DNA from 2 places in the Pseudomonas orientalis genome. Region 1 is predicted to be linked to the other one. Evidence: predicted binding sites of a transcription regulator. Region 1 holds the regulator's gene; the other holds the start of a gene.
What was found. Region 1 encodes FliA, which starts transcription of late flagellar genes. Its sites were predicted from a motif close to CTAAAGTTTNNNNNNNNNNNGCCGNTAA; they were not measured.
Positions count from the first base shown of each region.

Region 1 (3,392 bases):
CACCTGGCCTGTAAGGTCCTGGTAATCCTGGGCCAGCAGAATATCGTTGAGGTTGCTGGCCACCGTGCGGTTTTCCTGTTCGCTGCGCGACAGAAAACCGTCGACGCGACGGGCCAGCTCACGGAATTCTTCAGCCCCCACTTCGCGGCGCATGAAGCGGCCCCAGTCCAGGCTCAGGGCCTGGGCTTCGCTGGCCATGCCGTTGACCAGCGGCGTGGCGTTTTCCACCAGGTCCATGGTGCGGTTGGCCGCCGCCTCGGTCAGCCTGACCACATAGGACAGGCGTTCAGTGGCATCGGTGATCTGCGAAATTTCTTCGGCCTGGGGCATGCGCGGGTCAATCTGGAAATTGACGATCGCACTGTGCAGCTCGCGTGTGAGCTTGCCCACTTCCTGATACAGGCCGCGGTCACGGGTCTGGTTAAGCTCATGGATCAACTGCACCGCGTCGGCGAACTGGCCTTTTTCCAGGCTGTCGACCAACTGGTGAGCATGCTTTTTCAGGGTCGACTCAAAGTCGCCCTGTGACGTTTCTTTATGCTCCATAGCTCCCCCGCGATGGCATTAGCCGTGGATGCGTTCGAAGATCTTTTCGATCTTCTCTTTCAAGGCCAATGCTGTGAATGGCTTGACCACGTAACCGTTGACCCCGGCCTGGGCGGCTTCGATGATCTGCTCACGCTTGGCTTCGGCGGTCACCATCAACACCGGCAGGCTGCGCAGTTTTTCATCGGCGCGCACATGGCGCAGCAAGTCGATACCGGTCATGCCAGGCATGTTCCAGTCGGTTACCAGAAAGTCGATGCTGCCGCTGTTGAGGATTGGAATCGCCGTGATGCCGTCATCCGCCTCGACCGTGTTAGTGAACCCAAGGTCACGCAACAGGTTTTTTATGATCCGCCGCATCGTTGAGAAGTCATCAACGATGAGGATTTTCATGTTCTTGTCCAATTCGACCTCCAAGCAGTCTTAAACGCGCCCAGCACCTGGACGCGCCACTTCAATCAACAGGCGTTACACAAAAAGGACTGCCCAGGGCACCACGGAGCGAATCCGCAAAGGCCGAAACCTTCGCGGTAGCGTCTGCAGTGTCCCCACACTGCCTGTCAGCGCGCGCGCCACTCTCCCAACCGCCCCCGCAAGCGGGCCGCGCACTGGCTATGCAACTGGCTGACACGCGATTCGCTGACCCCCAGGACCTCACCGATTTCCTTGAGGTTCAGCTCTTCGTCGTAGTACAGCGCCAACACCAGGCGCTCGCGCTCCGGCAAATTGGCAATGGCCTCCGCCAACGCGCCCTGGAAACGCTCATCTTCCAGATCGCGCGACGGCTCCATATGCGCGCTCGCGCCGTCCTCGTGCAGCCCTTCATGCTCGCCGTCCTGCAACAGGTCGTCGAAACTGAACAGGCGGCTGCCCAAGGTATCGTTCAAAATCCCGTAATAATCGTCGAGACTCAATTGGAGTTCGGCCGCAACTTCGTGATCTTTAGCGTCACGACCGGTTTTTGCTTCAATTGCGCGAATTGCGTCACTGACCATGCGCGTATTGCGGTGTACCGAACGCGGTGCCCAGTCACCTTTACGCACTTCGTCGAGCATCGCGCCACGGATACGGATACCCGCATACGTCTCGAAACTCGCCCCCTTGCTCGCGTCATATTTGGTCGACACTTCGAGCAGGCCGATCATGCCGGCCTGGATCAGGTCTTCCACCTGCACGCTGGCGGGCAGGCGCGCCAGCAAGTGGTAGGCGATACGCTTGACCAGCGGCGCGTAGCGCTCGATCAACTCGCCCTGGCTGTCACGTGCCGACTTTTTGTAAAGGTTGTAGCCGCTTGATGTCATAGCACAGGTCCCGCGCTCGTCTGATGCACCAGTCGCTCGACGAAAAACTCCAGATGCCCCCGAGGATTGGCGGGCAGCGGCCAGGTATCGACCTTCTGGGCAATGGCCTTGAACGCCAGTGCGCACTTCGAACGAGGGAACGCTTCGTAGACCGCACGCTGCTTTTGCACGGCCTTGCGCACACACTCGTCGTAAGGAACTGCACCGACGTATTGTAAAGCCACATCGAGGAAACGATCCGTGACCTTGGTCAACTTGGCGAACAGGTTGCGCCCTTCCTGCGGGCTCTGGGCCATATTGGCCAGCACGCGGAAGCGGTTCATGCCGTAGTCACGGTTAAGCAGTTTGATCAGCGCGTAGGCGTCGGTGATCGAGGTGGGTTCATCGCACACCACCAGCAGCACTTCTTGCGCTGCACGTACAAAGCTGACCACCGACTCACCGATCCCGGCGGCGGTGTCGATCACAAGCACGTCGAGGTTGTCGCCGATATCGCTGAAGGCCTGGATCAGGCCGGCATGCTGCGCCGGGCTCAGGTGCACCATGCTCTGGGTGCCCGAGGCGGCCGGCACGATGCGGATCCCCCCAGGGCCCTGCAGCAGCACATCGCGCAGCTCACAGCGGCCTTCGATCACATCGGCCAGCGTGTGTTTGGGTGTCAGCCCCAGCAGAACGTCCACGTTCGCCAGGCCCAGGTCAGCATCCAGCAGCATGACGCGACGGCCAAGCTCTGCCAGGGCCAGGGACAAATTCACTGACACGTTAGTTTTGCCGACGCCACCTTTGCCGCCGGTCACCGCGATCACCTGTACGGGATGCATGCTGCCCATTTTATTTCTTTACCTTGTCTTGCTTAGACGCAGGCTACATGGCTTGGCCGCGTGTATCGCTTGCAGGCCATCGATGTAGGTACATTTCACGGTGTTCATCCTGCCTCATCCCACCCGTTTTGCCGGGTTGTGATAAAGGTCGGCGAACATATCAGCCATCGCTTCCTCGCTAGGCTCGTCTTGCATTTGCACGCTGACAGCACGGCTGACCAACTGATGACGGCGCGGCAGATGCAAATCATCCGGGATCCGCGGCCCGTCGGTCAGGTAGGCGACCGGTAGTTCATGACTGATTGCCAGGCTCAACACTTCGCCCAGGCTGGCGGTTTCATCCAGTTTGGTCAGGATACAACCGGACAGGCCGCAGCGTTTATAGCTGTGGTGGGCAGCGGTAAGAACCTGTTTCTGGCTGGTGGTTGCAAGCACCAGGTAATTCTTTGACTTGATGCCACGCCCGGCCAGGCTTTCGAGCTGCATGCGCAGGGCCGGGTCGCTGGCTTGCAGGCCGGCGGTATCGATCAGCACCACACGCTTGCGCAGCAGCGGGTCGAGGGCGTTGGCCAGGGATTGACCCGGGTCGACATGGGTCACCGGCACATTGAGGATGCGGCCCAGGGTCTTGAGCTGCTCCTGGGCACCGATGCGGTAGCTGTCCATGCTCACCAGCGCGATGTTCTGCGCGCCGTACTTGAGCACATAACGCGCCGCCAGCTTG
Region 1 covers NZ_CP094351.1:4,008,694-4,012,085, forward strand. Annotated here, with positions in the region: gene MRY17_RS17750 (protein phosphatase CheZ) at 1-546, opposite strand, end outside; gene MRY17_RS17755 (chemotaxis response regulator CheY) at 565-939, opposite strand; gene fliA (RNA polymerase sigma factor FliA) at 1,107-1,847, opposite strand; gene fleN (flagellar synthesis regulator FleN) at 1,844-2,677, opposite strand; gene flhF (flagellar biosynthesis protein FlhF) at 2,783-3,392, opposite strand, start outside.

Region 2 (3,392 bases), 180 kb from region 1:
GCGCAGGTGCGACGTCATGTCGCTGGGAAACTGGCGATTGGCGGCAAATCCATGGGTGGGCGCATGGCCAGTTTATTGGCCGATGAGCTGGGCGCCGATGGGCTGGTGTGCCTGGGGTATCCGTTCTATGCGGTGGGCAAGCCGGAGAAACCCCGGGTTGAGCATCTGGCCGCGCTGAAAACGCCGACACTGATTGTGCAGGGTGAGCGGGATGCACTGGGTAATCGGGCGGCGGTGGAGGGGTATGCGTTGTCGCCGAGCATCGAGGTGATGTGGTTGGTGGCGGGGGATCATGACTTGAAGCCGCTGAAGGCTTCGGGGTTTACCCATGAACAGCATCTGGAGGCTGCTGCAGCGCGCGTGGCTGGGTTTCTGAGTGCCTGTTAGGGCCCTATCGGGGGCAAGCCCCCTCCCACATGTTGACCTTATTCCAACTTTGGAACGCGGTCGAGTGTGGGAGGGGCGGTGCGACGATTCGACTTGCCCCCGATAGCGGTCTACCGGTTAAAACGCTCTACCAGCGAATACTGGGTATTGGCGGTATGCGTCAGCTCTTCACTCAACTGCGCCGAGTTCATCGCCTGTTCCGACGTCTGGTCCGCCAACAGCGCAATGGTGCTGATATTGCGGCTGATCTCTTCGGCAACCGCGCTTTGCTCTTCCGTAGCGGCGGCGATCTGGGTCGTCATGTCGGTGATATTGGCAACCGCCTCACTGATGCCCACCAACGCCTGATCCGCTTCCATCACCCGTGCCACACCTTCTTCGGCCTGGCGATGCCCGGCGTCCATGGTTTGCACAGCTGCGGCCGCAGTGCTTTGCAGCTTGGCGATCAGGGTATGGATCTGCCCGGTCGATTCGGCGGTGCGTTGCGCCAACTGGCGCACTTCATCAGCCACCACCGCAAAGCCACGGCCCATCTCACCGGCGCGCGCCGCTTCGATGGCGGCGTTCAATGCCAGCAGGTTGGTCTGGTCGGCAATGCCTTTGATCACATCGACCACGCCGCCGATTTCATCGCTGTCCTTGGCCAACTGCGTGACGGTGACACCGGTTTCCCCCACGGCAACCGACAGGCGCTGAATCGCCTCACGGGTTTCCCCGGCGATATCGCGGCCGCGACCGGTCAGGCGATTGGCTTCCTGGGTGGCATCCGCCGTGCGCTGCACATGGCTGGCGACTTCCTGGGTAGTCGCCGCCATCTGGTTGACCGCCGTGGCGACTTGTTCGGTCTCCACGCGTTGGCGCTCCAGCCCGCTGGAGCTGTTGTGCGCGAGGGTGTTGGACTGCGCCGCCTGGTCGTTGAGGTGTTCGGCGGTGTCCTGCAGGCGGGTGAGGCAGGTCTTCAGACGCGCTTCCTGGCTGAGGATCGACATCTCCAGGCGCGCCTGGGCGCCACGGCTGTCGGTATACATCTGGGCGATCAGCGGGTCCGACGTGGTCTGCTCGGCCAGGCGCAGCAAGCGCTTGAGGCCGCGCTGCTGCCAGCTCAGGCCCAGCAGGCCCAATGGCACCGACAACCCGGCCGCCAGGGCAAAGCCCCATTGGGAGGTGAGGGTGGCGCCGATCATGAAGCTCAGCTGGCTGACCAGAATAAACGGCAGCCAGTCTTGCAGAACCGGCAGCCACTTGTCGCGCTGGGGAACGGCCGACTTGCCCTGGTTGATGCGTTGATAGAGCGCTTCGGCCCGGCGAATCTGCTCGGCGGTGGGCTTGATGCGCACCGATTCGTAGCCTATCACCTGGTTGCCGTCGAAGACGGGTGTCACGTAGGCGTTAACCCAGTAGTGATCACCGGTCTTGCAGCGATTCTTGACAATGCCCATCCATGGCAAGCCTTGTTTGAGCGTCGACCACATGTGCGCGAACACCGCCGCCGGAACGTCCGGATGACGCACCAGATTGTGCGGGGCACGGATCAGTTCGTCGCGGGTGAACCCACTGATTTCGACAAAGGCGTCGTTGCAGTAGGTGATCACACCCTTGGCGTCTGTGGTGGAGATCAACCGTTGCTGAGCGGGGAAGGTACGTTCGCGCTGGGTAACGGGTTGGTTATTACGCATGATTGTTCAATCCGCAAGGCTTTCAGGGGGTATCGGCCATGCGGGGCATTTATTTAACTTATTTTTGCAACAATCCTGCGAGCAGCGTTGCCCCTGTAGGAGCGAGCTTGCTCGCGAAGCACTCAAGGGCAACGCGTTCATCCAGGATGCCCGCGAGCGTTGAAGTCCTTCGCGAGCAAGCTCGCTCCTACAGTAAGGCAGGTTTAGCCGGCGAGCATCGGGTAGGTGAACAACCCGAAGTGCAGCAGATTCAAGCCAAAATGCGTGGCAATCGCCGCGCCCAAACCGCCAAAGCGATAGGCCAGGCCGTAACCCACGCCGGCAATACTCGCCAGCAGCATCCACTGCCAACCCGCAGCAAAATGCACCAGGCCGAATAACAGCGAGGCCAGCAGCAGCGCGAGGTTCTCGCCGTAGGGCAGGTGTTTGAAGCGCCGACTTAGGCCGCCCTGGATATACCCGCGAAACAGCGCTTCTTCGACCAGCGTCACCAACAGCAGATTATTCAACACCCACAGCCACGCCTCGTCCGGCCATTTCGGCACCCAACTGATCATCCCTAGCAGCGCTGCACCACCCAGGGCGGCGATGGCGGCCAGGGTCAGGGCCACGGCCGTGACGCAGATCGACAGGCGCAATGAGCGTCGCGCCACAATCCATGGGCAGGCCAGCAGCAGCCAGAAGCCAATCAGCGGTTTGTCCTGGTTCAGGTACATCGAGAACGGCACTGAGTCCGGAGTAAAACGCTGGGGCGCAATACCGCGGCCGTTATAGAACCCCGGCAACCAATGCATCGCCAGGCCCAGGGCCAGGACGATAAACAAGCCGTGGCCAAGGTAGCGGGCCCAAGGGTTGCGTTGCTGGCGTACGGCATACCCGGCCAGCAGCAGCAGTGCGATGGAGACCGCCGCCAGTACGCCCAGTTGGCCGTAAATCAACGCCACGACATAGCCAATGGATAGTAGGGTGAGGTACAGCCAGGGCAAAGCAATCATGTGAAATCCTTCGAAAAAACCGGGCGGCATTATAGCGAGTGGCCAGGTTCTAGGGCATGAAAACGCCTCCACGTACAAGGCAAGGGGGAAAGGATTGCAAAGTATGTTTGCGGCTGGTTATAGTCGTCGCGTCTTTATCCCTTCAAAAAGATCAGCACATGCCAGCTTCCCAGCGCATAGCGGTAGTCGATTCAGCGGTCAACGCTGTGGTCGTGCCGTGCCGTGGCAAGCAGCCTGCGCAGATCAGTCACTACCCCCCACCTGTCAGTAGCACGCTGGTGTACGCAGTCGTATCACCGCCGGGTGTTGGCATTTCGGGCTGAACAGCTATTCG
Region 2 covers NZ_CP094351.1:4,185,813-4,189,204, reverse strand. Annotated here, with positions in the region: gene MRY17_RS18545 (alpha/beta family hydrolase) at 1-387, shown strand, start outside; gene MRY17_RS18540 (methyl-accepting chemotaxis protein) at 498-2,063, opposite strand; gene MRY17_RS18535 (CPBP family intramembrane glutamic endopeptidase) at 2,267-3,058, opposite strand.
Region 2: a site for FliA is predicted at 2,093-2,120, ahead of MRY17_RS18540 (methyl-accepting chemotaxis protein). Genes of this name have one in related genera too.